DNA from 3 places in the Faecalibacterium sp. Marseille-Q4896 genome. Region 1 is predicted to be linked to each of the others. Evidence: riboswitches for the same ligand, from Rfam matches in the RefSeq annotation. Region 1 holds a riboswitch; each other region holds the start of a gene.
The links. A riboswitch is a leader RNA that binds a small molecule or an ion and turns the genes downstream of it on or off. The one in region 1 is predicted to bind thiamine pyrophosphate.
Positions count from the first base shown of each region.

Region 1 (10,544 bases):
CTGCTGCAGGAAATCCCGGCGCTCCATGGCAATACTCATGTTGGAAATGGCCGCAAAAACCTTTTTGTTGTACTTTTTGGCGTAGTGCAGCACCTGTTTTACAGTATCTTTTTCCAGATCCAGCTCCAGCGCAATGGCATCGCAGTCGGCAAAGATCTCGTCGCCCTTTTCCTTTAAAAGGCCGGTGAGGGGAGTGGTGTCCGGCCGCTTGGAAATGGCTGCATGCACATCGCCGTCGTTGTCAAAGATGGCCAGCCAGGTGCCCATGCCGTCCGGCACGCGCTGGATGTACTTGGTGTTCACCTTGTGGTTCTCCAGCTTGTTGATCACATCCTGTCCCATGCCGGTGTCGTCCACCAGACTGACAAAGGTAGGGCGCAGCTCTACATTGGCGATATCCTCCACCACGTTGCGGCTCACTCCGCCGTGTACCTGCTCAATGCGGCCGGCATTGCGCCCGCCCGGAATATAGGCGGAAAGGGGATAGCCTTTGATATCCACAAAAACAGCACCGAGCACAACGATTCCCATAGCAAAAAACCTTTCTGAACAAGAAATATTTACGTCTATTATACCGTATTCTGACACAATGCGCCATCCCTTTTGCGCAAAAACTCCGCAAAGGTCAGGCAAGGGCTGTCTGCGCTGTGCGCACCAGATATTCCATGGCCTGCATCGGGTACTGTCCGGCAGCAGTCTCACCGGTCAGCATCACGCTGGCCGCGCCGTCCAGCACGGCGTTGTAAATGTCACTCACCTCGGCACGGGTGGGCACGGCGCGGGTGCACATGCTGTCCAGCATCTGGGTCACTACCATAAAGGGCACGCCTGCAGCCCGGCAGGCGGCGGAAAGCTGCTTCTGGCAGCGGGGCAGCTCCCACAGCGGCATGGCATTGCCAAGGTCTCCGCGGGCGATCACCACCTCATCCACAAGGTGGATGAATTCCGGCAGGGCACGCACACCGGTCATGTTTTCAATTTTGGCAAAGATACGGATATCCGCAGCCCCGGCTTCTTCCAGCGCATGGCGCAGGGCCAGAATATCTGCTTTGCCGCGCACAAAAGGCAGCATCACACCGGTAACACCGCACTGCTTTGCAATTTTCAGGTTCTGCAGGTCTTCCTCCGTCAGGGTAGGCGAGGGCACCGCAAGGCCCGGTGCAGCAATGCTTTTGCGGCTCTGCAGGGTGCCGCCGCGCACCACGGTGCACACAAGGGCTTCCGGCAATGCCTGTGTGACCTGCACCAGAAGCTTGCCGTCGTCCAGCAGAAGTTGCTGTCCGGGCGCAGCCGCCTGTACCAGAGCTGCCGGGCAAGGTACGCCGTCTGCGCCAAGGCGTACAGAGCTACCCTCAACCAGAGCAACAGGTTCTGCCAGCGTGCCGATGCGCAGTTCCGGCCCCTGCAGGTCGATCAGCAGCTGGCGGATGCCGGCTGCGCGGATCATGGCCAGCCAGTCGGTGTGCGCCGCCAGCGGCCCGTGGGAAAGATTCATGCGGATGCCGGTCATGCCGGCTTCCACCATGTGCTGCAAGATCGCCGGCTGTGCGCAGGCCGGGCCGATGGTACCATAAAAATCCAAGGTTCATTCCCTCGATTCATTTTTTATTTCTAATGTATATTGTAACATGAACTGTCCGGGTTGAAAAGAGCCGGACGCGGGCAGAATAAGGGGATTGAAAAAATGCGGTAGCAGCCTGCGCGGGGAAATTGCGAAAAATCAAAGACCCGGAACCTTTTGGAGCCGTTTTGGCCCTGAAAAAGTTCCGGGTTTCGTACAATGTTTTTGGAGAGCTGTCTTGCAACAGCCTCTTTTTGTTGTGGGCAATCAGCCCTCCGATGCAAAAAATTCTTTGGTCAGCCTGACCACTGTGCCGGAAAGCAGCAGCAACGCGAGCAGGTTCGGAATGCTCATCAGGCCGTTGAAGGTATCGGCGATGCTCCACAGCAGGCCCAGATCCATCGTTGCGCCCAGAATGGACACAAAGGAGTAGACCAGAAAGAAGGGCTTTGCCACCTTATCGCTGCGGCACAGGAACACCAGGAACCGGGAACCATACAGGCCCCAGCCGATGATGGTGGAAAAAGCAAAGCAGCACAGGGCCACGGCGGTAAAGATGGAAGCCCAGCCGCCGTAGGTGGTGGTAAAGCCGCTGATGGTCAGCTCTGCACCGGCGGCGGTGCCGTAGTTCACGGTGGTGCCGCTGCACAGAATGACCATGGCAGTCAGGGTGCAGATGACGATGGTATCGGCAAACACTTCAAAGATGCCGAACATGCCCTGCTTGACCGGCTTTTTGGTGTCGGCGCAGGCGTGGGCAATGGAACCGGTGCCAAGGCCGGCCTCGTTGGAGAAAATGCCGCGGGACACACCCTTCTGCATACTGACGAACAGGCTGCCGATGGTGCCGCCGGTGAACGCTGCCGGGTTGAACGCACCCGCAATGATGGACTCGAACACATAGGGCAGGCGCTCAAAGTTCAGCACCATAACGCCCACGGACAGCACGATGTAGAACAGAGCCATAAAGGGCACCAGCTTTTCGCTCACGCTGCCAATGCGCTTGATGCCGCCCAGCAGCACCATGGCCACCAGCATGGCCACTGCGATGCCAACCACGAGGTTCAGGGTAGAAAGCGCACCGCCGCCCACCACGCCGTACTCCAGCAGAGCGGTATCGATAGCGGCAACGATGGTATTTACCTGTGTGGCATTGCCGGTGCCAAACACGGTCAGCACGCCAAACAGGGAATACAGCACAGCAAGAAACTGCCAATGCTTGCTCAGGCCGTTTTTAATGTAGTACATGGGGCCGCCTACCCATTCGCCAGTCTCGCTGCGCTCACGGTAGTGCACCGCCAGCGTGACCTCGGCAAACTTGGTGCACATGCCAAGCAGGGCAGAACACCACATCCAGAACACGGCACCCGGTCCGCCAATGGCGATTGCGCCTGCCACACCGGCAATGTTGCCGGTGCCCACGGTGCCGGCCAGCGCGGTGCACACCGCCTGAAAGGGGGTCATGGCGCCATCGGAAGCGTCTTTTTTGTGGAACATGCGTCCGATGGTAGTCTTGATGGCGTAGGGAAATTTGCGGATCTGCAAAAAGCCCGTGCGAACGCTCAGGAGCAGGCCTACGCCGATGATGCACACCATGGCGGGCACGCCCCAGATGAATTGGTTGACCGCCTGATTGACGGCCGTGATCGTCTCGATCATATTTTTCCCACATCCTCTGTTAAATTGCGCTTTTCCAGCCGAAATGCCGGAAAACAAACACCTTATTTTACCGCAGTTTTTGCGTACTGTCAAATAAAATGCACAAAAAAGAGGGCGGATTTTTGGCAAACTCTCCCTCAACTGCTTGAAACTATTTTATTTTACTTGTCCTTCGCCGTCCAGCGCTTTCAAGAAGGCTCAGCACTTTCCAACTGCCTTGCGGTACACCGGGTAAGCCACGATGGCGGACAGCACTTCGGTGATCCAGAATGCATGCCACACGCCGTTGGCACCAAGGAAATGGCACAGCACAGCGGCCAGCGGCATGATGAATACGATGTAGCGGCACAGCGAGATGACCAGCGATTCTGCGCCCTTGCCAAGGCCTTCCAGTGCACCGGAAGAGGTGGTGGATACGGCAGAAACCACAAAGCCCAGACAGATGATGCGCAGGGCAGTCTGGCCGATGGCGACGGTTTCGGGGTTGGAAGTGAACAGCTGCATCAGCGGGCGGGAAGCGAACAGGCAGATGACCGTGCCCGCAGCCATGATGGCAGCACTCATGATGAGGGTGAGTTCGTAGAGCTTTTTCACGCGGGCGTGCTGTTTGGCACCGTAATTGTAGCCAATGAGCGGGCGCATACCCTGCACGATGCCATTGGCGGGCAGATACAGGAAGGTCTGCAGCTTGTAGTAAATGCCCAGCACCACCACGTAGCTCTGGGAAAAGCCCGCCAGCAGGCCGTTCAGGAAGGTAACCAGCAGAGAGGGCAGGGCCAGATTGAGGATGGCCGGCACGCCGATGGCATACAGTTTGCCGTCCAGTGCAGCATCCGGGCGCAGGCAGCTGCGGCGCAGTCGGATAGGCAGCTCAGTACGGACGTAAACGAAAAGGTAAACGCACAGGCTCAGCAGCTGGCCGATGCCGGTGGCAAGGGCCGCACCCGCAATGCCCATGGCAGGCACCGGGCCAAGGCCGAAGATCAGGATGGGGTCCAGAAGGATATTGCACACACAGCCAAAGATCAGCGCCGCCATAGTCACCTTCATGCGGCCCACGGCCTGAAACATCTTTTCAAAGGCCAGTGCCGCCATGTTGATGGTGGCAAACAGGAATACGATGGTGGAGTAGGTGATGCCGGATGCGATCAGGCCTGCGTCGCTGGTGAACCGGCGCAAAAAGCCCGGCATGATGACAATGCTGACAATGGTGATGAGAATGCCGTGCATCAGGCTCAGCGCCATACCGTGGGTGGCGGCAGTCTCGGCCTTTTTGTGGTCGCCCGCGCCAAGGTACAGTGCGATCATGGCATTGATGCCGATACCGAAGCCGATGGCGATGGCGTTGGCAAAATTCTGGATCGGGAACACCAGCGACAACGCAGTCATGGCGTCTTCGCTGATGCGGGCCACGAACAGGCTGTCCACGATGTTGTACAGACTGTTCACCAGCATGGAAATAACATTGGGCAGCGCCATGGATACCAACAGCGGCAGCACCGGTTTTTCTTTCATAAAGGTCTCGTTCATAGTGTTTGCATTGCTCCTGTAGAGAAAAGGAATGAATTACTGCAGCCGCGGAATCGTCAGGGCGAGACTGCTCGAAGATAAAAGCAGACGCAAAAAAGCCACACAATGGCTTTTTTGAAGTCATTGTGTGGCGAAAAGTAGCATACTGCTGTAAAAATCCACACGAATTTTATTAACTGTAGGATAACACGGCTTCCGGCAGATGTCAAGAGGTCAAACAGATAAAGTATGACTTTTATAGACTTGACCATTTTTCACCGGGAGGCTAAAATAAAAATAGATACTTTATAAAATAAGGAGAATCCTGCCATGAAATGGATGATCGCATCCGACCTGCACGGGTCGGCGTTTTATTGCAAAAAAATGATCAAAGCGTTTGAGCGGGAGAGAGCAGACCGGCTGCTTTTGCTGGGGGATCTTTTGTATCACGGCCCCCGCAACGACCTGCCGGAGGGCTATGCCCCGAAGGAGGTCATCCCGCTCCTGAACGGGCTGAAGCCGGCGCTTTTGTGCGTGCGGGGCAACTGTGACGCTGAGGTGGATCAGATGGTGCTGGATTTTCCCATTCTGGCCGACTATGCGGTGCTGCCGGTGGGCAGGCGGCTCGTTTACGCTACCCACGGTCATGTGCACAACCTGAAAAACCTGCCACCGCTGGTTCCGGGGGATGTCCTGCTGCATGGCCACACCCACATTCCGGCGTGGACAGAGTTCGGCGAAGGCAATCTCTACCTGAACCCCGGTTCTGTGAGCATCCCGAAGGAGGGGAGTGCACATAGCTATATGACACTGGAAGGGGAGACTTTCCTTTGGAAAACGCTGGAAGGCGAAGTGTACCGGGAGCTGGAGCTGTGATGGGGGCAATGGAGCTGGAAGAGAAAACGGTTCAGATCCGGGATGATTTCGACCCGGACAAAATTCTGGAAAGCGGCCAGTGCTTTCGCCCCCGGAAGCAGGCGGAGGGCTGGTATCGGTTTGTTTCCGGGAGACAGCTGCTTTACCTCAGACCACTGCGCAGCGGAACCTACACGGTGCGGTGTGAGCCGGGCACATGGGAAACCTTCTGGCACGGTTACTTCGACCTTGGCCGCAGCTATGCCGCCCTGCGCGGAAAGCTGGACAGCCGGGACGACTTTCTGCAGCGTGCCATGGAATATGGCCGGGGCATCCGGGTGCTGCGTCAGGATGAGTGGGAGATGCTGGTCAGCTTCATCATCTCGCAGCGAAAGAGCATCCCGGCTATCCGCAGGGCGGTAGAGCTGCTTTCGGAGCGGTTTGGCGAGCGGCTGGGCAGCGATAGCGAAGGGCCGGTGTATGCGTTCCCGACGGCAGAAGCGCTCTGCTGTGCCGGGGAGCAGGCGCTGCAGGAGTGCGGTCTTGGCTACCGCACCCGCTACGTGCTGCATGCGGCGCAGCAGGCGGCAGAGGGCACACTGGACCTGAAGAAGCTGGCTTCCCTGCCCGATGAAGCACTTTTTGCCCGTTTGATGGAACTGGACGGTGTGGGCAAAAAGGTGGCAAACTGCGTGTGTCTGTTCGGCTATGGCCGTGTGGGCCGTGTGCCGGTGGATGTCTGGATCGAACGGCTCATCCGGGACGAGTTTGCCGGGCAGGACCCGTTCCCGCAGTTCGGGCTGGAAGCAGGCATCGTGCAGCAGTACCTGTTCTTTTATAAAAGAAGCGTGGGATAAGAACCGCGGAGCCGCAGGCAGGAGCGTAGGACCATCCGCTAAGCAAAAAAGGCAACGGCTTCCTCTGTTTGAGGAAAACCGCTGCCTTTTGATCATTTTACTGCCTGCTTTAACCGTTCCAGATCTTCTGCATCCGGGTGAGAAAGGGCGTTGTCAAAATTCTCGATCAGTGCATCCAGATTGGGCAGATGGATCGGCTGCTTTTTCATGCCCTCATACCGCTGGCGTACCGAAAGCGGCATCTTGCCCTGACACATATAACGGCCGAAGACCGTGTTGCTCCTGTCCAGTGAACGCTCCACCTTTTTCAGGATCTTGTTGAAATACTCCTCACTGCCGCCAAAGCCGGCGGTGCCAAAAAGGAAGATATTTTTGCCGTGCAGCTGCTTCAAAAAGTCCAAAGTGCTTTCGTCAGCGTTTCCCTTGTCTGTCCAGAAGCCCACATAGAGGTCGTCTGCTTCCATGGCAGCAGGGTCCGGGGTGCCAAAATAGCAGCAGTTTTCCTGTGGCAGACAGGCGTGCAGCGTGTCTGCCAATAATTTTGTGTTGCCTGTTTTACTGCTGAATACGATCGCGTAGCTCATAGTTTCTCCTTTGGTCGGTAACAACAAAAAACACCACACGTTTCCGTGCGGTGCTTTTCCTTCTGGTGGAGAATACCGGGATCGAACCGGTGACCTCTTGCATGCCATGCAAGCGCTCTCCCAGCTGAGCTAATCCCCCAGATGTTTGTGCCGTGCCTGACGACAGGAGTAATTATACCAGCGCTTTGCCGGATTGTCAACAGCTTTTTTGGGATTTTCTGCAAAAAAATTCCCGCCGGGGAAATGCCCTTCCCGGCGGGAAAAATGACTGCGAAAAAACTTACGCTCTTGCGTTCTGCGGGTCGAAGATCTGCGGTGCGACACGGATCAGGATCACCACAAGGACCGTGGTCAGAATGGCTTCGGGCAGCATGTAGGTGGCGTTGTACACGGCACTGTACAGCCAGCACAGACCGTCCACGCTCATGTTGGAGATGCCGGGAAAGCCGATTTCGGTCATCCAGCTGAAAGCGTAGTCGTAGTCCTTCCAGACGATGTAACCGGACAGAAAGCTGCACAAAAAGCGCAGCAGGCACACCACAAAGGCGCTGACACCGACACCCACGGTGCGGCTGCGGAAAGGCTTTGCGATCAGGCAGGCAAAGCCCAGAACCGTGAAGGCCAGAAGGTAGTCCAGCAGCACGCAGCCCACCTGTGCCGTGAGGGTCTGGCAGTATGCCAGATTGCCAAGGCCCTGCACAAGCTGGATCAGGCTGTTGACGAAAGCGGTCATGATGCCCCACTTTGCGCCGTGGCGGTAGCTCATTACCAGAATGGGCACCATGCTGAACAGGGTGATGGAACCGCCGTGGGGCATGAGCGGGATCTGGATCATGCTCAAAACGGTGGACAGGGCGATCATCAGCGCACCCTCCACCAGAATGCGGGTTTTGGAATAGGTTTTGGTCATAGGGATTCCTCTTCTCAGAACAATAGTACACAAAAACAAAATGCGCCCGCTTTCCAGCAGGCGCACGGGGTTTGTGAAAGAACGGACAGTTCTGCAAACTCCCACGCCGGCATTGTCCGGTCAGGTAAAAGGGTACTCCGCAAAACGCGGATCTCAGCCTTTCGGCACCCCTGTTTTTATGTCCATGCAAAAGTATAGCGCGTCCGGCGCAAAAGTCAAGCCCCGGCGGAACATATCTGCCCCGGCCTGTGCATAGGCTGTACCATAAGTTCACAATGGGAGGAGTCTGGATATGAAGGGAGACCCCGAACAGAGGGCGGTACAGCTGGGCGAATATATCGCGGCCAACCGGGCCACAGTGCGTGCGGCGGCAGCGGTGTTCGGGTGCAGCAAGTCCACCGTGCACAAGGATGTTGCGGTGCGGCTGCGGACGCTGCAGCCGGAGCTGTTCCGGCAGGTGCGGGCGGTTCTGGCCTGCAATAAGGCAGAGCGGCATCTGCGCGGCGGTGCGGCCACCCGGCGCAAATACAGCCGCAGATAAAAGACGGCACACTTCCGAACAAAACGGAAGCTGTGCCGCCTTTTTTAGGTTCAGTCCCGGGTGCGGAACTGGCTCAGTGCGCCTTTTTCCAACCGGCTGACCTGTGCCTGACTGATGCCGATCTCCTGTGCCACCTCCATCTGGGTCTTGCCCTGCAGGTAGCGCAGCTCCATGATCCGCTTTTCCCGCGGGGTCAGCCCGGCCACGGTCTGCCGGAACTGCAGCCCGCTGATCCAGCTGTCCTCGCCGTCCGGGTCCCGCACCTGATCGATCACATACATCGCATCGCCGCCATCGGTGTACACCGGCTCTTCCAGACTGATCGGCTCCACCACCGATTCCAGCGCCGCCGTCACTTCCCGGCGGGTGAGCCCGGCGCTCTGGGCAATCTCGTCCATGGTCGGCTCGCGGCCAAGCTGCTTTTCCAGCGCTTCGCGGCTCTGCATGGCCCGGTAGGCGGTATCCCGCAGGCTGCGGCTCACCCGCAGGGCATTGTTGTCCCGCAGAAAACGCCGGATCTCGCCAATGATCATGGGCACGCCGTAGGTGGAGAAGCGCACCGGCTGGGCGGGGTCAAAATGATCGATGGCCTTGATCAGGCCGATGCACCCCACCTGAAACAGGTCGTCCAGATTTTCGCCGCGCTGGGCGAACCGCTGCACCACGCTGAGCACCAGCCGCAGGTTGCCTTCCACCATTTGTTCCCGGGCTGCTGCATCACCGGCGTGGGCGCGGGCCAGCAGCTCCCGTTTTTCGGCTTCGGTCAGCACAGGCAGCTTTGCAGTGTTCATGCCGCACAGCTCCACTTTGTTGTACATCCAAACGCCCCCGGTCTGTTTTGATCTTCACCGGGAGTATGGGATGCGCAGCGGCATTGTATGCGTGGAAAAAACTGTGCGCTTTCCCGTTTGGCAGGAAAGCGCGGCAAAATATTGTTTTTTGTGCGGATCTATGATATGCTGTATTTGCGGCGGCAACGCCGCCATCAGGCGCTGTGCCCACAAACGCAGGCGGCTAGTCCTTACCGGTACTTGGGTGCCGGCTAAAGACGATTTTTTCTTGAAGATCTCGTTCTCCCCGGATGTCCAAGGGCGGAAAGGGGGGATGCACCATGACGTTCGAACAGGTCGTGCTTCTGCTCACGCTTCTCGGCGGAGCAATCTACGTTACGTTTGAAATTACATGGACTGTTTCTCACAGTGATGACAAAAAGAAAAAATGACCGCCTCGAGTCCCAATCCGAGCGGTCATCTTTTCTTGACTAATCCGGTAAGGAACTAGCCGTTTGCAGGGCCAGCGCCTTTTGTAGCTTTATTATACGCGAATCAGCGTGGATTGTCAAGCCCAGCGGGCGGCAGTCCGCGTTTTTTCACCTCACTCGTTTTCCAATTGTACTTTTAAGGTGTGGATGATCCGTTTTTCCAGCCGGGAAATGTAGCTTTGGCTGATGCCCAGTGCGTCGGCGGCCTCCTTCTGGGTGCGCTCAATGCCGTCCGCCAGACCAAAGCGCAGCTCCATGATCTGCCGTTCCCGCGGGGACAGGCTGTCCACGGCCCGGCGAAGAACGGCGCGCTCCGCATCTTGTTCCAGCCGCTGGCTGATCTGGTTCTCATCACTGCCCAGAATATCAGAAAGCAGCAGCTCGTTGCCGTCGCCATCCACGTTCAGCGGTTCGTCGATGCTGGCTTCCTGACGGCGGTTGGAGCTTTTGCGTAAGTACATCAGAATTTCATTGCCGATGCAGCGGCTGGCGTAGGTGGCCAGCTTGATGCTGCGCTCCGGCGTGAAGGTGTTCACCGCCTTGATCAGCCCGATGGTGCCAATGCTGATCATGTCCTCGGCAGGCACACCGCTGCTTTCGTACTTTTTGGCAAGGTACACCACCAGCCGCAGGTTGTGGGTGATCAGGTCGTCCCGGGCAGCGGCATCGCCTGCAGCCATACGAGCCAGCAGGACCTTTTCCTGTTCCGGGGTCAGGGGCGGGGGCAGGCTGGGCGCGCCCGCCAGAAAATGTGCGCCGCCGCAATAGCCCAGCCGTGCAAGGAGCCAACGCCAGAACCGGTGCAGA
Region 1 is NZ_JAFREG010000003.1:64,893-75,436, reverse strand. It holds gene J3348_RS06545 (carbohydrate kinase family protein) at 1-531, opposite strand, end outside; gene pyk (pyruvate kinase) at 626-1,582, opposite strand; gene J3348_RS06535 (sodium:alanine symporter family protein) at 1,829-3,220, opposite strand; gene J3348_RS06530 (MATE family efflux transporter) at 3,419-4,750, opposite strand; gene yfcE (phosphodiesterase) at 5,060-5,605, shown strand; gene J3348_RS06520 (DNA glycosylase) at 5,605-6,441, shown strand; gene bilS (flavodoxin family protein BilS) at 6,534-7,025, opposite strand; tRNA gene J3348_RS06510 (tRNA-Ala) at 7,089-7,164, opposite strand; gene J3348_RS06505 (energy-coupled thiamine transporter ThiT) at 7,306-7,935, opposite strand; TPP riboswitch at 8,018-8,117, opposite strand; gene J3348_RS06500 (sporulation transcriptional regulator SpoIIID) at 8,228-8,476, shown strand; gene sigG (RNA polymerase sporulation sigma factor SigG) at 8,527-9,294, opposite strand; gene J3348_RS06490 (sigma-70 family RNA polymerase sigma factor) at 9,851-10,544, opposite strand, start outside.

Region 2 (10,544 bases), on a different contig from region 1:
CTGGTCCGGAACGACCTGCCCGCTGCCCGCAAAGCCGTGAGCCGCATCGTGGGCCGCGACACCCAGGACCTGACCGCCGAGGGCGTGACCAAGGCCGCGGTGGAAACGGTGGCCGAAAATGCCAGCGACGGCGTCATTGCGCCGCTGCTGTATATGCTCATCGGCGGGGCACCGCTGGCGCTGACCTACAAGGCTATCAATACCATGGACAGCATGCTGGGCTACAAGAACGAGAAGTACCTTTATTTTGGCCGTGCAGCCGCGAAGCTGGACGATGTGGCCAACTACATCCCCAGCCGCATTGCCGCCCTTTTGTGGGTGGCCGCTGCGGCCTTTACCGGCAACGATGCCAAGGGCGCATGGCGCATCTGGCGGCGGGACCGGCGCAACCACGCCAGCCCCAACAGCGCCCAGACCGAAAGCGCCTGCGCCGGTGCACTGGGCGTGCAGCTGGCCGGCCCGGCTTACTATTTTGGCGAATATTACCCCAAGCCTACCATCGGTGATGCCCTGCGCCCCATTGAGCCGCAGGACATCCTGCGCGCCAACCGCATGATGTATGTGGCAAGCGGCTTTGCGCTGGCATGGGGTGCAGCAATACGGGGGTTCCTTGCATGAAACAATTGACCCATGGCGGCGACTGGGCGGGCTACCGCGCCGAGTTTGGCCGCGACCCGCTGGATTTTTCGGCCAATGTCAGTCCGCTGGGCCTGCCGGAAGGGGTGGCAAAGGCCATTACGGCAGCGCTTGCCACGGCCGACCGCTACCCCGACCCGCTGTGCCGGGCCCTGCGTGAAAAACTGGCGGTGGCTGAGGGAGTGCCCGCCGAATGGCTGCTGTGCGGCAACGGCGCGGCAGACCTCATCTTCCGGCTGGCGCTGGCTGCAAAGCCCCGCACTGCACTGGTAACGGCCCCCACTTTTGCCGAGTATGCCACCGCCCTTGAAACGGCAGGCTGCACGGTGGAACGGCATTTTTTGCGGGAAGAAAACGATTTTACGGTGACGAAAGATCTCCTGAACGCGGTGCACCCGGGTACAAATATGGTGTTCCTCTGTCAGCCCAACAACCCCACCGGCCAGCTGGCAGAGCCTGCCCTTGTGGAAGCGCTGCTGCGCAGATGCGAGGCCGTGGGTGCGGTGCTGGCCGTGGACGAATGCTTTCTGGATTTTCTGCCGGAGGGCGAAGGCCTTTCGGCAAAGCATCTGCTGAAAAACAGCAAAAAACTGATTATTTTAAAAGCCTTCACCAAGCTTTACGGCATGGCAGGCGTGCGTCTGGGCTATTGCCTGTGCTCTGATACAGAGCTGCTTGCCCGGATGCGGGCAGCGGGCCAGCCGTGGGCGATTTCCGGTCTGGCACAGGCGGCGGGCATCGCTGCGCTGGACGAGACGGAATATGTGGCGAAGGTGCGTGCATTGATCGAAGCACAGCGGCCTGTGCTGGCAGACGGCCTGCGGGCGCTGGGCCTGCGGGTGATCGAGGGCCGGGCTAACTATCTGCTGTTCCGCGCGCCGGAAGCGCTGGGCGAAGCGCTGCGCCGCAAGGGTGCGGTACTGCGCAGCTGCGGCAATTATCCGGGCCTTGATGCCAGCTGGTACCGCACCGCCGTGCGCACAGAAAACGAGAACCGGCAGCTGCTTGCACTGCTGGCCGAAACCCTGCCGGAGGTGGCACAATGAGCAAGGCAAAATGCATTATGGTGCAGGGCACCATGAGCGGTGCGGGCAAAAGCCTGCTGTGCGCGGCGCTGTGCCGCATCTTTGCGCAGGATGGCTACCGCGTGGCCCCTTTCAAAAGCCAGAACATGGCCCTGAACAGCTTCGTCACCCGCAACGGTGCAGAGATGGGCCGTGCTCAGGTGGTGCAGGCACAGGCTGCAGGCGTGGAGCCGGATGTGCGCATGAACCCCATCCTGCTCAAGCCCAGCAGCGATGTGGGCAGTCAGGTGATCGTGAACGGCAAGGCCCGGGGCCAGATGCCTGCCGCCGCCTACTTTAAAATGAAGCGCAGCCTTATCCCGGACATTCTGGAAGCCTACAACAGCCTTGCCGCCGAGAACGACATCATCGTGATCGAAGGCGCGGGCAGCCCGGCAGAGATCAACCTGAAAGCCGACGATATCGTGAACATGGGCCTTGCAAAGCTGGTGGATGCGCCGGTGCTGCTGGCGGGCGATATCGACCGCGGCGGCGTATTCGCGCAGCTGTACGGCACTGTGGAGCTGCTGGAAGCCGACGAGCGTGCCCGCATCAGGGGGCTCATCATCAACAAGTTCCGGGGCGATGTGGAGATCCTGCGGCCCGGCCTTGCCATGCTGGAAGAAAAAACGCAGCTGCCCGTGCTGGGCGTGGTGCCGTACCTGCGGGTGGAGATCGAGGACGAGGATTCTCTCTCGGATCGTCTGGAAGCAAAAAGCACCGTCAAACCGCTGGATATCGCCATCCTGCGCCTGCCGCATGTGTCCAACTTCACCGACTTTATCCCGCTGGAACAGCACCCGCTGCTGGGCGTGCGGTATGTGCAGCGCACCCGCCAGCTGGGTGCACCGGATCTCGTCGTCCTGCCCGGAACCAAGAACACCATGGACGACCTGCGCTGGCTGCGGGAAAGCGGACTGGAAGCGGCGGTGCTCAGGCTTTCGGCAGCCGGTACGCCGGTGCTGGGCGTGTGCGGCGGCTACCAGATGCTGGGTGAACAGCTCTGCGACCCGGCAGGGGAGGAGAGCGGCACCCCCTGCACCCTGCGGGGCCTTGGCCTGCTGCCCACCACGACGGTGTTCGGCACCGAAAAGCACCTGACCCAGACCGCAGCCTGTGTGACCACAGAACCCTTTGCAGGCGCAAAGCTGACGGGCTACGAGATCCACGCAGGCCGCACCGAGGTGCGGGGCAGTGCGTTCTGCATCCTTGCAGACGGCACGCCGGAGGGCTGTGTGCAGGACGGTGTATTCGGTACCTACCTGCACGGCCTGTTCGACACCGGCGAACTGACCGAAAAACTGACCGCATTTTTGTGCAAACGGAAGGGCATCGATCCGGCCGGGGCCGAGCTTATCCCCATGGAGCAGTACCGTCAGCAGCAGTTTGATCTGCTTGCCGATGGTGTGCGCGCGGCACTGGATATGCCCGCTATCTATGCCGCCATGGGAATGCAAAAAGGAGACAACACATGACACCGCAGCATCATCTGCCCGCCGACATTGAACGGACGAGCATCTCCATTATCACAAGGGAACTGGACGAGCTGGGCCTGACCCCGCCGCCGGAGACGGCTGCGGTGGTCAAGCGGGTCATCCACACCACCGCGGATTTCGACTATGCCAAAAATCTGCGCTTTACACCCGGCGCGGTGGAAGCCGCAGTCAAGGCCCTGCACGCGGGTGCTTTCATCGTTACCGACACCAATATGGCGCTTGCGGGCATCACAAAGCCGGGCCTGAAAAAACTGAACGGTGAAGCCATCTGCTACATGGCAGACCCCGCTGTGGCCGAAGCCGCAAAGCAGGCGGGCACCACCCGTGCCGTTGCCGCCATGCACCGCGCTGCTCGGGAGCACCCGGGGGCCATTCTGGCCATTGGCAATGCGCCCACGGCCCTTTTGACCATTGCGGAGGAAATGGAAGCCGGTCTGCGGCCTGCATTGGTCATTGGCGTGCCGGTGGGGTTTGTGAATGTGGTGGAAAGCAAGGAAGTACTGTTTGCCGCCTGCGAGCGATACGGCGTGCCTGCCATCGCCGCCATGGGCCGCAAGGGCGGCAGCAATGTAGCTGCAGCCATCTGCAACGCCCTCATTTACTCTGCCACCGAAATGCTGGACCCCTCTGCCAGAGGGTGGAACGGATAAGGTGGAAATAGCATAATATCAAAAACCCGGAACCCTTTTTGAGCCGTTTTGGCCGAGAAAAGGTTCCGGGTTTTGTTCATGATTTTTTCAGAGAGCTATTTTGCAACAGCCCCATTTTCACGGAAAAGGTCCGAACCGAGCACGGCATCCACACTGCCGGCATCAGGCTGCGGGGAACGCCTTGTTCCACACTTCGATCACCTTGAACTTCGGGGCCCAGCCTTCGGGCTCAAAGCGGTCGCCCTTGGCAGCCATGGTGCCCTGCTCGGTGCACCACTGTGCGGCCTTGGCCATATCAGGGTCGGTCACATCCGCAAAGGCGGGTGCGCCTGCGGGTTCGGGCCTGCCTGCGGTGTTCCACACCAGCATCGAGCCTTTTGCATTGCTTCCCGTGATTGTAACATTGCGCATACCCGTAATGGTAAGGCCCAGGCCACCGTCCATTCGTGTATCATTGGTGCAGACCAGAACAATATCCGTGCTGCGTCCACCTTGAAAATACCATATTTCACCTTCTTTTTCAATAAAACCTGCGTGAAACGCCCCAAAAACTGCGTGAAAAACGTTTTGCACCGCTGTGCGCGCCTTTGCCCCCTCTTGCAATTTGTGCGCAAAGGGTGTAGAATACAGTCACAATCAAATACAGGGGAGCTTGTGAAGCAGGCTGAGAGGAAGTATCCAAACTTCGACCCTTTTACCTGATGCGGATAATGCCGCCGTAGGAAGTCAGAATGGATGATTTTTTGCAGGAGGCACCGCGGAAGGTGTCTCCTGTTTTTTGTTGTGTACCTATTACCATTAAGGAGGATACCTTGTACTTTTCTGCGGAAGTGCCGCAGCGGGCTGAGGGGGAGCGCCCTGAGCTTTGTGACCGTCAGCGATGGGAAGCCGTGTTCCGGCGTGAGAGGAGACCAGCAAGTCTCGACCGCTTCTTATAGTTCCTGCGCCGGGTCTGGCACCGGGTGCGGGCTGTTTGCGGAGGCGCTGTATGGTTTTTGCTGCTTCCGCAGGTTTGGAAAGGAGCCTTGCCTTATGAAAAAACTCTCTGTGAAAAAGCTGGCGCTGGCCGGCATGCTGTGCGCTCTGTGCGTGGTGGGCAGCGTATTCAGCTTCCCCATGTTCGGCAGCAAATGTGCACCCATCCAGCACATGGTCAATGTGACCTGCGCGGTGCTGCTTGGCCCGTGGTGGGGCGTGGGCGTGGCCTTTGTGGCCTCGCTGCTGCGCAACCTGCTGGGTCTGGGCAGCCTGATGGCCTTCCCCGGCAGCATGTTCGGCGCACTGCTGTGCGGCCTTGTGTACCATAAGACCAAAAACATCCTTGCCACCATGGTGGGCGAGGTGTTCGGCACCAGCATTCTGGGCGGTCTGTGCGCTTACCCGGTGGCCATCTTCCTCATGGGCAAGAGCGCTGGCGACATCGCGTTCTATGCCTACATCGTGCCGTTCCTCATCTCCACTGCAGTGGGTTCCATCATTGCGGGCGTGCTGGTGTACAGCCTGCAGCGCTCCGGCGCACTGCGCTCCATGCAGAACAGTCTTTCCTGACGGAGGGGCACCCGAATGTTCAAAACAGAATTCGAGAACCTGCGCCGCACCTGCCCGCTCATCCATAACATTACCAACTACGTCACCGTGAACGACTGCGCCAACATGGTGCTGGCCTGCGGTGCTTCGCCCATCATGGCCGACGATGCTGCCGAGGTGGAGGACATCACCACCATCTGCGGCGGTCTGAACATCAACATCGGCACCCTGAACAGCCGCACCATCACCAGCATGCTACTGGCGGGCAAAAAGGCAAACCAGCTGGGCCATCCTGTGGTGCTGGACCCGGTGGGTGCGGGTGCATCCCGCCTGCGCACCGACACGGCTTTCCGCCTGCTCCGGGACGTAAAGTTCACCGTGATCCGCGGCAACATCTCAGAGATCAAAACGCTGGCCTCCGGCGCGGGAACCACCAAGGGCGTGGATGCCGATGTGGCCGATAAAGTTACTGAGGAAAATCTGGATTCTGCCGTGGCCTTTGCCAAGGCCTTTGCAGCCCAGACGGGTGCCGTTATTGCCATTACCGGTGCCATCGACATCGTGGCCGATGCCGAAAAAGCCTACTGCATCCGCAACGGCAATGCCATGATGAGCAGCATCACCGGTACGGGCTGCCAGCTTTCGGCCCTGACGGCGGCGTTCGTCACCGCCAACCCCGGCCATCCGCTGGAAGCCGCTGCAGCTGCAGTGTGCGCCATGGGCCTTGCGGGCGAGACCGCCCACAAGCGCCTGACCCCGCTGGACGGCAACTCCACCTACCGCAATTATATCATCGATGCCATTTACAATATGACCCCGGATCAGCTGGAAGAAGGAGCAAACTATGAAGTGCGATAAGCAGAACATGCTTCTGTATGCCGTCACCGACCGCGCATGGGTGGGCAAACAGACCCTCTATGAACAGGTGGAGAGCGCCTTGAAAGGCGGTGTCACCTGTGTGCAGCTGCGTGAAAAAGAGCTGGACGACGAAGCTTTTCTGAAAGAGGCTGTGGAGATCCATGCTCTGTGCCAGCGCTACGGCGTGCCGTTCTTTGTGAACGACAATGTGGACATTGCCATCCGCTGCCACGCCGAGGGCGTGCACGTGGGGCAGGAGGATATGGCCGCAGCGCAGGTGCGCGCTCGTGTGGGCGAGGGAATGATGATCGGCGTTTCCGTCCACAGTGTGGAGGAAGCACGGGAAGCCGTCAAGCACGGCGCAGACTGCCTTGGTGTGGGCGCAGCCTTTGCCACCCACACCAAGACCGATGTGGATGTTCTGCCCCACGAGACCCTGAAGGCCATCGGTGATGCCGTGGACATCCCGGTGGTGGCCATTGGCGGCATCCACAAGGAGAACATCCTGCAGCTCAAGGGTACCGGTGTGGATGGCGTGGCCCTTGTGAGCGCCATCTTTGCAGCAGACGACATCGAGACCGAGTGCCGGGAGCTGAAGGCGCTTTCCGAGCAGATCATCTGACCGATCCCGCGGCAAACCGGGGACACCACCTTGGGCCGCGTTATAAAATTCATGGAGAAAACCAACATGAAAAGCGTATTTTGCGCAGGTGCCGGCATCCAGAACGTTCTGTTTTTTCTGAATGACGGCTGCCTTTCCCTACCCTTGTATGACCAGCACCCTGCTGTTCAGAGATAAACTGTCATTTGGAGGAACAGAGCGTATGCAGACTTATACCACTCAGATGGATGCTGCCCGCAAGGGCATCATCACGCCGCAGATGGAGATCGTGGCAAAAAAGGAATACCGCACCACCGAGGAGATCCGCCAGTGGGTCGCCGAGGGCAAGGTTGCCATCCCCGCCAACAAGCACCATGAGTGTTTGAACCCCGAGGGCGTCGGCTCCATGCTGCGCACCAAGATCAACGTGAACCTTGGCGTCTCCCGCGACTGCAAGGACTACAACGTGGAGATGCAGAAGGTGATGAGCGCCGTCAACATGGGTGCCGAAGCCATTATGGACCTTTCCAGCCACGGCAACACCCAGCCCTTCCGTCAGAAGCTGACCCACGAGTGCCCGGTGATGATCGGCACCGTGCCGGTGTACGATTCGGTCATCCACTACCAGCGCGATCTGGCTGAGCTGACCGCACAGGACTTCATCGATGTGGTGCGCCTGCATGCAGAGGACGGTGTGGACTTTGTCACCCTGCACTGCGGCATCACCCGCAAGACCATCGAGCAGATCCGCAAGCACAAGCGCAAGATGAACATTGTCAGCCGCGGCGGCTCTCTGGTGTTTGCATGGATGAGCATGACCGGCAACGAGAACCCCTTCTACGAGCACTTTGACGAGATCTGCGAGATCTGCGCCGAGCACGATGTGACCATCTCGCTGGGTGATGCCTGCCGTCCCGGCTGTCTGGCTGATGCCACCGATGTGTGCCAGATCGAGGAGCTGGTGCGTCTGGGCGAGCTGACCAAGCGCGCATGGGCACACAACGTGCAGGTGATGGTGGAAGGCCCCGGCCATGTGCCCCTGAATCAGGTGGCTGCCAACATGGAGGTGCAGAAGAGCATCTGCATGGGCGCACCCTTCTATGTGCTGGGACCCCTGGTCACCGATATCGCCCCCGGTTACGACCACATCACCGCTGCCATCGGCGGCGCTGTGGCTGCAGCCAGCGGTGCAGCTTTCCTGTGCTATGTGACCCCCGCCGAGCATCTGGCTCTGCCCAATGTGGACGATGTGAAGCAGGGCATCGTGGCCTCCAAGATCGCTGCCCACGCCGCCGATATCGCCAAGGGCATCCCCCACGCCCGGGACATCGACGATAAGATGGGCGATGCCCGCCGTGTGCTGGACTGGGATGCACAGTTCGCCTGCGCACTGGATCCGGAGACCGCAAAGGCCATCCGCGATGCCCGCCTGCCGGAGGACGACCACAGCGACACCTGCAGCATGTGCGGCAAATTCTGTGCCGTGCGTAGCATGAACAAGGCGCTGGCCGGTGAGTACATCGACATTCTGTAAAAATCTTCTGTTTTGCGCGCAGCAGCGCGCATCTTCCTCCGCCGCCCGGTATGACCGCCGGGCGGCTTTTGTGTTGTAATTCCAAAAAGATTGTGTTAAAATAACAATAAGGCGCTGATTGCAAAATTGGTGGTCATGCTTTCTATCCCGTATCGCTGGTTTTTCTATTTCTACATAGAACAAGCAGAGGTCCGGGAGGAAACTTTTTTGAAAGTACCCTGCCCGGAGCCTTGAAGGCGAAGGGAGGGATATCGAATGAATCTGCTGGAGACTCTCGCATTGCTCACGTTCATTCTCGCGTTGTTGAGCTTGGTCGTGGATGTGATCCGTCTGACCGTTGAGGTCATGGCAAAGTTTTCCCAGATGAAAAGCGATGATAACAAAAAAGATTGACCGCCTCACAGTTCCCCAACTCGAGCGGTCAATCTTTTTGACTAACGGGATGGAAAGCTGACCTTTGCAGTCAGCGCCCCTTCTGTTTGTAGTATAATCGAAGCTATGTGATTTGTCAAGTTATCCTGTTCCATCGATTATTTCTATCAATATTTTAGATTTTACAATTCTTCTGTACTGTACTATAATGAAGTTATCGTCTTCATTCCATTGATCTACAGGAGGAATCTGCCTTGCTGGTAAATCTTATCGAATCCGTCTATCGCCTGCTGTGGGGCGACCTGTTCACCATCCCGCTGGGCGGCGGCATCGGCATTTCCTTCATGGTGGTGCTGCTGTTCACGGCGGGCATCTGGTTCACCTGCCGCACCCGTCTTTTGCCGGTGCGGCTGTTCCGGGATATGATCGCCGCCGTGTGCGAGAAAAAGCAGGGCAGGGACGGCCTTTCCTCCTTCCAGACGCTGGTCATTTCCACCGCCACCCGCGTGGGCATGGGCAATCTGGTGGGCGTGGTGGCCGCTGTTTCTGCAGGCGGTGCCGGTGCGGTGTTCTGGATGTGGGTCACTGCCATTCTGGGTGCGTCCACCTCCTTTATCGAATCCACCCTTGCCCAGAAATACCGCCAGCCCGACCCGCTGTACGGCGGCTGGCGCGGCGGCCCGGCCTACTATCTGCATGTGCTGGCGGAGCGCAGGCGCGGCAAAAAGCTCAAACGCTCTGTGGTAGCGGCGCTGTTTGCGGTGTCTGGTCTCATCTGCTGGTGCGGCATCAGTCAGGTGATCTCCAACTCGGTCAGTTCTGCGTTTGAAAATGCGTTCCATATTCCGCCGCTTACTACCACACTGGTGCTCACGGCCATTGCGGCGGTGATCGTGCTGCGCAAGAATGCCACCGTGAAAAGTCTGGACGTGATGGTGCCCATCATGGCGGTGTGCTATTTTGTCATCACCGTGGGCATCGTGCTGTTCAACCTGCCCAAGCTCCCGGCGGTGTTCGGGCGCATCTTTGCGGAAGCGTTCGGTCTGCGGCAGGCCGTGGCTGGCGGCTTTGGTGCTGTGCTGATGAACGGTGTCAAGCGCGGCCTGTTCTCCAACGAAGCGGGCAGCGGTTCGGCACCCTGTGCAGCTGCCGCCGCAGAGTGCGACGACCCGGTCAAGATGGGCTTTGTGCAGGCACTGGGCGTGCTGATCGATACGGTGGTGATCTGCAGCTGCACGGCTTTTTTGATGCTGCTGGTGCCGCAGGAGATCACAGAAGGACTTGCGGGCATGGACCTTTTGCAGACTGCCCTGCAGTACCATCTGGGCGGCTTTGGTGTCGTGTTCATTGCGTTCACGCTGGCGCTGTTCAGCTTTTCCACCTTTCTGGGCGTTTTGTACTATGCCCGCGGCAATGTGGCCTATCTGTGCGGCGACAACTGGTGGAGCCAGACCGTGTATAAGCTGATCGCGCTGGCCATGCTGGTGATCGGCGGTATGCAGGCCTACACGGTGGTGTGGGATCTGGGCGACGTGGGCATTGGCCTGATGACCATTTTCAACATGATAGCCTTGGTGCCCATGGCAAAGGAAGCGCTTGCCGCCCTGAACGACTACGAAAAACGCAAAAAACTGCAGTAAATAGCAAAGGCCCGGCTCCCTGTAACATGGGAACCGGGCCTTTCAGGTTATTTTATTGCAGATCAGATTTGTTTAAAAGCAGCCCGCCTACAAGCCCGACCAGCGCAGGCAGCACCCAGCCAAAGCCCATGCTGCCCAGCGGCAGAGCGTTGGCGGCGGCAGATAC
Region 2 is NZ_JAFREG010000002.1:83,033-93,576, reverse strand. It holds gene cbiB (adenosylcobinamide-phosphate synthase CbiB) at 1-618, shown strand, start outside; gene J3348_RS04380 (threonine-phosphate decarboxylase) at 615-1,682, shown strand; gene J3348_RS04375 (cobyric acid synthase) at 1,679-3,175, shown strand; gene J3348_RS04370 (precorrin-8X methylmutase) at 3,172-3,846, shown strand; gene J3348_RS04365 (hypothetical protein) at 4,009-4,290, opposite strand; TPP riboswitch at 4,481-4,588, shown strand; gene thiW (energy coupling factor transporter S component ThiW) at 4,879-5,394, shown strand; gene thiM (hydroxyethylthiazole kinase) at 5,410-6,231, shown strand; gene thiE (thiamine phosphate synthase) at 6,218-6,853, shown strand; gene thiC (phosphomethylpyrimidine synthase ThiC) at 7,056-8,366, shown strand; gene J3348_RS04340 (hypothetical protein) at 8,622-8,759, shown strand; gene J3348_RS04335 (alanine/glycine:cation symporter family protein) at 8,993-10,378, shown strand; gene brnQ (branched-chain amino acid transport system II carrier protein) at 10,431-10,544, opposite strand, start outside.
Region 2: it holds a riboswitch for thiamine pyrophosphate, as region 1 does, so the genes downstream of both, thiW (energy coupling factor transporter S component ThiW) here and J3348_RS06505 (energy-coupled thiamine transporter ThiT) in region 1, are expected to answer to the same signal.

Region 3 (10,544 bases), on a different contig from region 1:
GCTTCTACTAAAGGAGGGCTTTGCAGATGTTCAACAAACTGGTGGCCATTGAGCCGGTAAGCCTGATTCCTTCCGCCGAGGAAGCGCTGCATCAGTACGCAAAAGAAGTGGTGCTGTACCGCGATATCCCGGCCAGCGATGACCAGATCGTGCAGCGCATCGGAGATGCCGATGCTGTACTTCTGAGCTACACCTCCCGCATGGGCAAAAATGTGATCGAGCGCTGCCCGAATATCCGTTACATCGGCATGTGCTGCAGCCTGTATTCTGAGGAAAGCGCCAATGTGGATATCGCCTACGCCCGCACCCGCGGCATCAAAGTGCTGGGCATCCGGGACTACGGCGACCGCGGCGTTGTGGAGTACGTCCTGCATGAGCTCACCGGCATCCTGCACGGTTTTGGGATGCCCATGCTGCGGGACGAGCCGGTGGAGATCACCGGGCTGAAGGCAGGCATCATCGGGCTGGGTGTGTCCGGCAAAATGATCGCCGACGCGCTGCAGTTCATGGGCGCCGACATTGCCTATTACAGCCGCACCCGCAAGCCGGATGCCGAAGCTGTGGGCATGGCCTATAAGCCGCTGGCACAGCTGCTGACCGAGAGCGAGGTGGTGTTCACCTGCCTGAACAAAAATGTCCTTCTGCTGGGCAAGGACGAATTTGCGCAGCTGGGCGCAGGCAAGGTGCTGTTCAACACCTCCATCGGCCCGGGCTTTGACTCTGCTGCTCTGGAACAGTGGCTTGCTCTGCCGGGCACCCACTTCTTCTGTGACACCCGTGCCGCTGCCGGCCCGGTGGGCGAAGACTTCTTTGCCCGTGAGAATGTGCATTGCGCGAATGTTTCTGCCGGACGCACCAAGCAGGCTTTTGTGCTGCTGAGCCAGAAGGTGCTTGCAAATATCCGCACTGCACTGGGAGAATGATATAAAAAGGAAACGCTTCCCGGCCGGGGAAGCGTTTCCTTTTAGGCTTTATTCAAAATTGTTGTGATCTCTTCCAGATTCGCCGCAAATCGGATGCCCTGCTGGCGCTGCGGCGTGGAAAGGCCTTTCTCGATCATTTTGGCAAGCAGTGCTTTCAGGCTGTCGTAGTAGCCGTTCAGATCATACAGGATGCAGGGCGCGTCCAACTGGCCCAGCGAGACCTTGGACATTACCTCTGCGATCTCTTCCAGCGTGCCGGTACCGCCGGGGAATGCGATGAAGGCATCGCCCAGCTCGATCATCTTCGTCTTGCGCTCGGTCATGTCCTTGGTGACGATCAGCTCGGTCAGGCCATCGTGCTGCAGCTCCTGCTGCACAAAGAACTGCGGTTCCACACCGGTCACCGTGCCGCCTGCGTCCAGCGCGCTCTGGGCAAGCTGACCCATCAGGCCGCTGCGGGAGCCGCCGTACACAAGGCGGTGCCCGTTTGCACCGATCCAGCTGCCCAGTTCCCGGACAGCTTCCGCCAGCGCAGGATCATTGCCCGCATTTGCTCCAAGATAGACCGTGATGTTCATGGTATTTCCCCCTTTGTTTTTTCCATTTTACCACGCAGCGGGCCGATTGAAAAGGGCCATCCCCTTGCAAATGCAGCGGCACTGTGGTATTCTTGAACGCAGAAAAAGGGAGCCTGCAAAAGCAGGCTGAGAGTGGGCTGTTTGCCCAGACCTGTGACCTGATTTGGACAATGCCAACGTAGGGAGATACTGCTGCTTCAAAGTGCGGAGGTGCCTCTTTGCGGGCATTTCCGCATTTTTTGCAAAGGAAGTTGTAACCATGAAAACTGCATTGACGATTGCCGGCAGCGATTCCAGCGGCGGTGCTGGCATCCAGGCCGATATCAAAACCATGACTGCAAACGGCGTGTACGCCATGAGCGCCATTACCGCACTGACTGCCCAGAACACCACAGGTGTGACCGGCATTTTTGAAGCCACGCCCGAATTTCTGGCACAGGAGATCGACGCCATTTTTACCGACATCTACCCGGATGCCGTCAAGATCGGCATGGTATCCTCGGCAGAGCTGATCGGTGTGATCGCCGAAAAGCTGCACACCTACGGCGCAAAGCATATCGTGGTGGACCCGGTGATGGTTGCCACCTCCGGCTCCAAGCTGCTGCGGGACGATGCCGTGCAGGCACTGACCGAAAAACTGCTGCCCATGGCAGAGGTGGTCACCCCCAACATTCCGGAGGCTGAGATCCTTTCCGGCATGAAGATCACCGATGCGGCCGGAATGGAGGCCGCTGCAAAGCTGATCAGCGAGAAATACCACTGTGCCGTGCTGTGCAAGAGCGGCCACCAGATCAACGATGCCGACGACCTTCTGTGGCGGGACAGCTGCGGCAAATGGTTCCGCGGCAAGCGCATTGCAAACCCCAATACCCACGGCACCGGCTGCACCCTATCCAGCGCCATTGCGTCTAATCTGGCAAAGGGCTATGATCTGGATGCATCTGTGGAGCGCGCAAAGGCCTACATTTCCGGCTGTCTTTCTGCCATGCTGGATCTGGGCCACGGCTCCGGCCCGATGGACCATATGTTTGCACTGAAGGGAGAGTTTGTGGGTGAGTGAGCAGACCTTTGTGCAGCAGCTGGTGCAGGAAAGTCTGCCTGTGTGGGAGCAATGTCTGCACTCAGAATTTCTGACCCACCTTGCGGATGGCACACTGGATGAAGCCTGCTTCAAGGGCTACATCGTGGAGGACAGTCTTTACCTGCGGGAATATGCCAAGGTGTTTGCCTGGGGCATGACCAAGGCAAAGGATATGCAGACCATCCGCACCTACTATTCCCTGCTTTCCTTCGTGAATGAGAGCGAGGATGCAGCCCGCCTGCACTATCTCAAGCACTTTGGACTGACCGATGAAGGCATCCAGAGCCTGCCGCTGCGGCCGGAGAACCGTGCCTATGTGGACTCTATGATCGAAGCCGCCAAAAATGGCGATGGCGCGGCCGAGTGTATGATGGCCTGCCTGCCCTGTATGCTGAGCTATGGCTGGATCTTCCAGAAACTGCTGGAAGAAAAGCCTTCCGTGCAGGATACCCTTTATGGTGCGCTGGTGGTGGACTATGCTGACAAGGGCTATGAGGCGGCCTGCCGCGACTGGGCCGCGTTTGCAGAAAAAGTCTGCGAAGGCCTGAGCGACGAGCGCCTTGCCCGCTGCCGCGAGATCTTCCATGCCTGCTCGGAGCACGAGCTGAACTTCTGGGCCATGGCAGCTTCCCCGCGCAGTGACCTGTAATTTTTCCTAAAATATAAAATGCACCCGGCCTGTGGGCAGAACCGCAGCAACCGGGTGCATTTGTTTTGTTCAGGGTTTCGTGGCCGCAGCCGCAGGCATGAGCCTTCGTGCCGGAAACATGGGAGCCCTATGCTGCACTAAATGGTGTATTCCCGCACAGCGTCCTTCATGCTTTTTACATATGCGCCAATGTGCTCCGGTGCATCCTTGCCGTACTGTTCCAGCAGTTTGATGATGGCCGAGCCCACAATGGCACCATCGGCAATGCCCGTCATTTTTGCTGCCTGCTCCGGCGTGGAGATGTTGAAGCTGTGGGCGTTGTCGCCGCCGGTGCCAACGATCTCAAAGATATCCATGCCGGTGTCCACCTTGGTGGCGTGGTCGCGCATGGCGGCGGCGCAGCCCGCAATTTCGTCCGTGGTCTCAGCCTTGGCGCTCTTGGTGGAAAGCGCCGCCAGAAAAGCTGCGTTCTGGGTGGGAGTGGTCTCGCCGCTCATGATCTCGTTCATCACGGCATAGGCTTCGTCATAGGTCAGGTCCTGTTTGCTGACGATCTTCACAATGGCTTCCTTGATCATTTTTTAACCCTCCATACTTCGTCCAGTGTGGGCCGTATCTTCATGGCTTTTTCCCTCCCGGTAGAACAAAAACTCCCCCGGCTCTTCTGCCGAGGGAGTGGAAAAGAAAAACGCCCCTAACAGAAGAACTCTCTTCTGTCAAGGACGAATAAAATTTGGCCTTCTATCCGCGGTGCCACCCTGACTTCATGGGCATGACCCCATGCACTTGGCGGGATGCCAACACATCCCCGGCAACTGACGTATGCCCTACGTTGCAGAATACTGTGCGGCGAAAGTTCTCCGCAGTTCCCTGCACCCTCAGCGGTCCATTTCGGGAAAATATAACGCAAAGTCACACTTTCCTTGACGAACTGTTTCCGGTCTGCTTCTCAGCTGCGCAGGCTCTCTGTACAGGCATGGTTCGCCGTTATCTCCGCTTCAACGGTTTAGTGTATTGAATTTGGCTATATTAAACCACGGATTTTTCGTTTGTCAATACCTGTTTGCAAATTTTTTAAAATCAGCCTATGTCCACAGTGGGTTCAGCGCTTCCGGCGGCTGTTCGTGCTGGAAAACTTCACCGCTTTTGCCGGCCTGCGGCGGCTGTGCAACGCACTGTAGTAGCCAAAGGCAGTGCCGCATAAGCCGCCCACAATGTGCATGAAGTTTGCTACATTGTCGTGCACAAAAATGATATCGTACACCTGCTGACCAAAGTACAGCGCTGCAACCAGCAGCATGGTGACCGGGATGCCGCCGGAGAAGCCCGCCAGCGACGAAAGCATGATAAGCATGAACACGATGCCGGACGCGCCCAGCAGCCCCGAACGCGGGAACAGCACGCATTGCAGCACGCCGGTGACCAGAGCGGTGAACACCATGCCGCACAAAAGCGGCTTGCTGCCGTACTTTTCTTCCATTGGCGGGCCAACAACGAGCAGCAGCAGCATGTTATTCAGAAAGTGGTCCCAGCTGGCATGGCCCAGCACATGGCCGAACAGCCGGATGTAGAACAGCGGGTCCTTCAGCGAGGAGCGGTAGACACAGAACAGATGCATCGTCGTCCACCCGTCCGTCCACTGGTCGAGGAACAGCACCAGAAGTGACAGCAGGAAAAATGTGAGGATCACCGGGGAGTTGTACTGCAGTTCCAGTTTGAGTTTTACTTTTTTCATCCTCTTGTCTCCACCCAGTATTCGCCCATGCTCTGGCCGGGCTGGTTCGTCACTTCATCCTTGAGGTAATCGCCAAGGCCGCAGCTTTCCGGCTGCCATGCAAGGGCTGCTTCCACCGTGGGGTACTCCACCTCGGCGTACCAGAACTCGGTGGGCTGGCCTTCGTCCACATGGTTCACTTCCAGCACAGAACCGTCCGGCAGGGTGTAGCTGCGGCGCAGCTTTGGGATGAGCGGTTTAGCGATAATCTTGTATTCCAGATCATCAAACAGTTCTTTGTCGATGCTGCGCTCGATCTCCTCGCGGGCAAGGCCGCCCCCGGATTTGAAGCAGAGGATGTAGTCCGTTCTGCCACCGGTGAGGGCTTCTTCCCGGATGCGCACAGTGGGCCGCACGCTGATATAGCCCTGCCGCATGGCAAATTCCTCCCTGAGGGGCAGCCCCTCCGGCCAGCCCTTCACCATCCATTTGCGTTCGATCTCCATAATGTATCCCTCTTTCATGCGGTTTTTTGGCATTTCTTATTTATAATAACATGATTTTGTGCTATTATAAAGGGTAGATTTTTACTCCTTCAGTCTGCTTCGCAGCCAGCTCCCTCAGTGAGGGAGCCTATCCGCACGGTAAGCGTGTCGAGCGAACGCGGGACGAAGGGAGTTCGTCCATGATAAGGAGAACCATATGAAAGAACGCGCTTACCCTGTGTATACCGTCAACAAACACGCCGAAGGCCTGCTGGTGGGCGGGCACCCCTGGGTGTATGAGAACGACATCCTCAATTCCCCGGAAAATGAGCCGGAAAACGGCACGCTGGCCGATGTGGTCAGCACAAAGGGTTCCTACCTTGGCACCGGCTTTGTCTCGCTCAAGAGCAAGATCCGCGTGCGGCTGATCTCCCGCAATGCCAACGACACCTTTGATGCTGCGTTCTGGCGCCGCCGGGTGGAATATGCATGGAACTACCGCAAGACCGTGCTGGAACCTGCAGACCTTTCTGCCTGCCGCGTCATTTTTGGCGAAGCCGACCAGTTCCCCGGGCTGACTGTGGACCGGTTCAGCAACATCCTTGTCACCCAGACCCTAAGCGTGGGCATGGAAAAGCTCAAGCCCATCCTCTTTCCTATTCTGGCAGAAGTCCTGCGTGCCGACGGCCAGACCATCGATGGCATCTACGAGCGCAACGATGAGGCTCTGCGCGCCAAGGAAGGTCTTGAGCAGAACAAAGGCTGGTTTGAGCTGCCCGGTGAGACTCATCCGGCAAGCACCCAGACCGAGATCTGCGAGAACGGCGTTTACTACCATGTGGACTTTGAGAATGGGCAGAAGACCGGCTTCTTCCTTGACCAGAAGTACAACCGCCGGGCCGTGGCACGTCTTGCCGCAGGCCACACCGTGCTGGACTGCTTTACCCATACCGGCAGCTTTGCACTGAACGCCGCTGCGGGCGGCGCTGCCCGTGTGACCGCCGCCGACATCAGCGCCGAGGCCATTGCCATGGCGCAGCGCAATGCCCAGCGCAACGGTCTGACCAATATGGACTTTTTGTGCGAGGACACCTTTGAGCTGCTGCCCCGCTTGGAAAGAGAAGGACACCCCTACGATTTTATCATTCTGGACCCGCCGGCCTTTACCAAGGCGCGCCGCACTGTGGAGAACGCCATGCGCGGCTACAAGGAGATCAACTACCGTGCCATGAAGCTGCTGCCCCGCGGCGGCTATCTGGCAACTGCCAGCTGCTCCCACTTTGCCACCGAGGAGCTGTTCATCAAGATGCTGCGCGCCGCTGCAAAGGATGCGCACCGCCAGCTGCGGCAGATCGAGGTGAAGCAGCAGGCACCGGATCATCCGATCCTGTGGGGTGTGCCGGAGACGAATTATCTGAAGTTCTTCCTCTTTCAGGTGATTTAACGATTTTAAAATTGCGCCGCTTCGCTCTGCAATTCATTAAGGTATTTTTATTTTATATTTTCGTGTTTGTCGCGTCCCCGACACTTGTCAGGGCAAAGCCCTTCCATCTGCTAACGCAGACCGCTCGCCTGCTTAAAAGCCTCGCCGGGGCTTTTATTGCTGCGCAACCGCAGGGCCGATCCAAACACATTTTCACCAGAAGGGACCCCATCGGGTAAATGCATCTTTTTGCTGCGCTGCCTGAACCCTCTCAGTCAAAGCCTGACGGCTTTGCCAGCTCCCCCGAGGGGGGAGCTTTATGAGCAGGGACGGAAAACAACAATCTTTTCCGATGATGAATAAACTTACCCGGCAGCTGGATAAAAGCTCGCCCTTCGGGAGAGCTGGCATTGCGCAAGCAATGACTGAGAGGGTTTTTCCCATCGGGCGGAGAGGGTTCGTTCTCTTAAAAAGTCATACCAAGTGCGGATGCTCCAAAAATGCAGGAAGCTGTTTGTACAGAATCGTCAGATTTGTCAATTGCCTTTTTGCCCGGCAGAGGCTATAATCAAACCATAGACAGCAACGGCGCTGTGGGTCACCTCCTGACTCGCAGCGCCGTTTTTGTTAAGATGCTTTCGTACTTCTGGGTGCGGCATTGCGGCAGACCAGAATGCAGACGAAAGGGTAAGAAAAATAAGATCAAGTAAGGAGTAGGATTTATGGCAGCGAATGTTATGGAAATCTACGGCAGCAAGGTCTTTAACGAACATGTGATGAAGGAGCGCCTGCCGAGCGCAACTTATAAGAGCCTGAAGAACACCCTGCACAAGGGTGCTCCGCTGGACATTGAGGTGGCAAACGTTGTGGCCAGCGTGATGAAGCGCTGGGCCATGGAGCTGGGTGCCACCCACTACACCCACTGGTTTCAGCCGCTGACCGGCATCACCAGTGAGAAGCACGATGGCTTTGTTTCCCCTGTGGGCGACGGCACCGCCATCATGGAGTTCTCCGGCAAGGAGCTGGTGCGCGGCGAGCCCGATGCATCTTCCTTCCCCTCCGGCGGTCTGCGCGCCACCTGCGAGGCCCGCGGCTACACTGCATGGGACCCCACCAGCTACGCATTCGTGAAGGATGATGTGCTGTGCATCCCCACCGCATTCGTCAGCTACACCGGCGAGGCTCTGGATAAGAAGACCCCCTTGCTGCGTTCCATGAACGCACTGTCCAATCAGGCAGTTCGCATCCTGAAGCTGTTCGGCAAGGATGTGGATTACGTCTCCACCACCGTCGGCCCCGAGCAGGAGTACTTCCTTATTAAGAAGGAAGATTACGAAGCCCGTCAGGATCTGATCCTCACCGGCCGCACCCTGTTCGGTGCCCCCTCTGCCAAGGGTCAGGAGCTGGAAGAGCACTACTTCGGTGTCATTCGTCCCGAGGTCTCCGAGTTTATGAAGGAGTTGGACGAGGAGCTGTGGAAGCTGGGCATTCCCGCCAAGACCAAGCACAACGAAGTTGCTCCCTGCCAGCATGAGCTGGCTCCCATCTACGATACCACCAACGTGGCCATCGACCACAACCTGCTGACCATGGAGATGATGAAGAAGATCGCCCCCAAGTACGGTCTGGTCTGCCTGCAGCATGAAAAGCCCTTTGAAGGCGTGAACGGCAGCGGCAAGCACAACAACTGGTCCCTGTCCACCACCGAGGAGAACCTGCTGGATCCCGGTGACACCCCCATGGAGAACCTGCAGTTCCTGGTGTTCCTGGCCGCCGTCATCAAGGCTGTGGACGAGTACGCCGACCTGCTGCGGACCTCTGTGGCCACTCCCGGCAACGATCACCGTCTGGGTGCCAACGAGGCACCTCCGGCTATCATTTCCATCTTCGTGGGCGAAGAGCTGGAAGCTGTCATTGATGCTATCGCATCCGATTCCCCCTACGCAGGCCCCGTCAAGATGAAGATGGACCTGGGCGTGGACGTGCTGCCCAAGTTCAGCAAGGACACCACCGACCGCAACCGCACCTCCCCCTTCGCCTTCACCGGCAACAAGTTCGAGTTCCGGATGCCCGGTTCTTCTCAGAACCTCAGCGACTGCGATACCATCCTGAACACCGCCGTGGCCAAGGAGCTGAAGGGCTACGCCGACGAGCTGGAGGGTGCTGAGGACTTTACCAGTGCCGCCATCGCGCTGGTCAAGCGCACCATCCGGGACCACCGCCGGGTCATCTTTAACGGCAACGGCTACTCTGCCGAGTGGGAAGAAGAAGCAGCCCGCCGCGGCCTGCCCAACAAGAAGAACGCCCCCGCTGCCCTGCCGGCCCTCATCGACCCCAAGAACATCGCCCTGATGGAGGAGTTCGGCGTGCTGACCAAGGTGGAGATGTACAGCCGCTACGAGGTAGAGCTGGAGCACTACTCCAAGATCATCAACATCGAGGCCCTGACCATGCTGGAGATGGCCCGCAAGCAGCTGCTGCCCGCCGTCAACGCCTACATGAGCGAAGTGGCCAACACCGCCGCTTCCAAGCTGGCCGTCAGCGAGAGCATCAGCGTGCGCAGTGAGACCAAGACCCTGGGCCGTCTGTCCGCCGACGCCGACGCCATGAGCGACGCCATCGACACCCTGCAGGATGCCGTGGATGCCGCCAAGGCTCTGCCCTCCGAGAGCGAGAAGGCCGTTGCCTTCCATGACAACGTGCTGCCCGCCATGGACACCCTGCGTGCCGCCGCCGACGACGCCGAGACCATCTGCGGTGAGGATTATTGGCCTCTGCCCAGCTACAGCAAGATGCTCTACTACGTCTGATCTTTCATCAGCGTAACAGCAGAATAGCATCCGTAGGCTGCGGAATTTAAAATTGCCATTCTCCTTTTCCTATTTCTTACACCAGCCTAAAGACCTGCTCCCATTCTGAGGGCAGGCCTTTAGGCGTTTTATTTGAAAGGGAAACCATTATGAGCTATTCGACCCAACAGGACATCCTTGATTTTGTGGAGGACAATAACGTCAAATTTGTGCGCTTTGCCTTCTGCGATATCTTTGGCACTCAGAAGAACATTGCCGTGCTGGCAAACGATCTGCCCAAAGCTCTGGAAGACGGTGTCTGCTTCGACGGCAGCTCCATTGCCGGCTTCATGAAGGTGGAGGAAAGCGACCTTGTGCTGCGGCCGGATCTTTCCACCGTGACCATTCTCCCCTGGCGGCCTACCGAGGGCCGGGTGATGCAGTTCTTCTGTGATGTGGAAAAGCCGGACGGCCAGCCCTTTGGCGGCAACTGCCGCGGCTTTCTGCGCAGCGTGAACCGAAAATTCAAAAAGCTGGGCATCACCTGCAATGTGGGCGCAGAGTGTGAGTTCTACCTGTTCGAGAATGATGACCGGGGCCGCCCCACCCGTATCCCCATCGACTTTGGCGGCTACTTTGACGTAGCCCCGCTGGATGCAGGCGAGAACCTCCGCCGGGACATCTGCCTGACCATGGAGCAGATGGGCATGAGCCCTCAGCACAGCCATCACGAAAGCGGCAACGGCCAGAACGAGATCGACTGCCACCACGCAGGCCCCCTCAAGACCGCCGACAACGTGATGATGTTCAAGCAGATCGTGCGCGCCATTGCCACCCGCAGCGGCATCCATGCAAGCTTCCTGCCCAAACCCCTGCCGGATCAGGCAGGCAGCGGCCTGCAC
Region 3 is NZ_JAFREG010000001.1:346,915-357,458, forward strand. It holds gene J3348_RS01920 (aspartate dehydrogenase domain-containing protein) at 1-11, shown strand, start outside; gene J3348_RS01925 (D-isomer specific 2-hydroxyacid dehydrogenase family protein) at 27-923, shown strand; gene J3348_RS01930 (TIGR00730 family Rossman fold protein) at 965-1,501, opposite strand; TPP riboswitch at 1,597-1,704, shown strand; gene thiD (bifunctional hydroxymethylpyrimidine kinase/phosphomethylpyrimidine kinase) at 1,761-2,561, shown strand; gene J3348_RS01940 (TENA/THI-4 family protein) at 2,554-3,231, shown strand; gene J3348_RS14355 (tryptophan synthase subunit alpha) at 3,369-3,809, opposite strand; gene J3348_RS01955 (rhomboid family intramembrane serine protease) at 4,334-4,966, opposite strand; gene J3348_RS01960 (CYTH domain-containing protein) at 4,963-5,451, opposite strand; gene J3348_RS01965 (class I SAM-dependent rRNA methyltransferase) at 5,648-6,874, shown strand; gene J3348_RS01970 (glutamine synthetase III) at 7,576-9,663, shown strand; gene J3348_RS01975 (glutamine synthetase family protein) at 9,813-10,544, shown strand, end outside.
Region 3: it holds a riboswitch for thiamine pyrophosphate, as region 1 does, so the genes downstream of both, thiD (bifunctional hydroxymethylpyrimidine kinase/phosphomethylpyrimidine kinase) here and J3348_RS06505 (energy-coupled thiamine transporter ThiT) in region 1, are expected to answer to the same signal.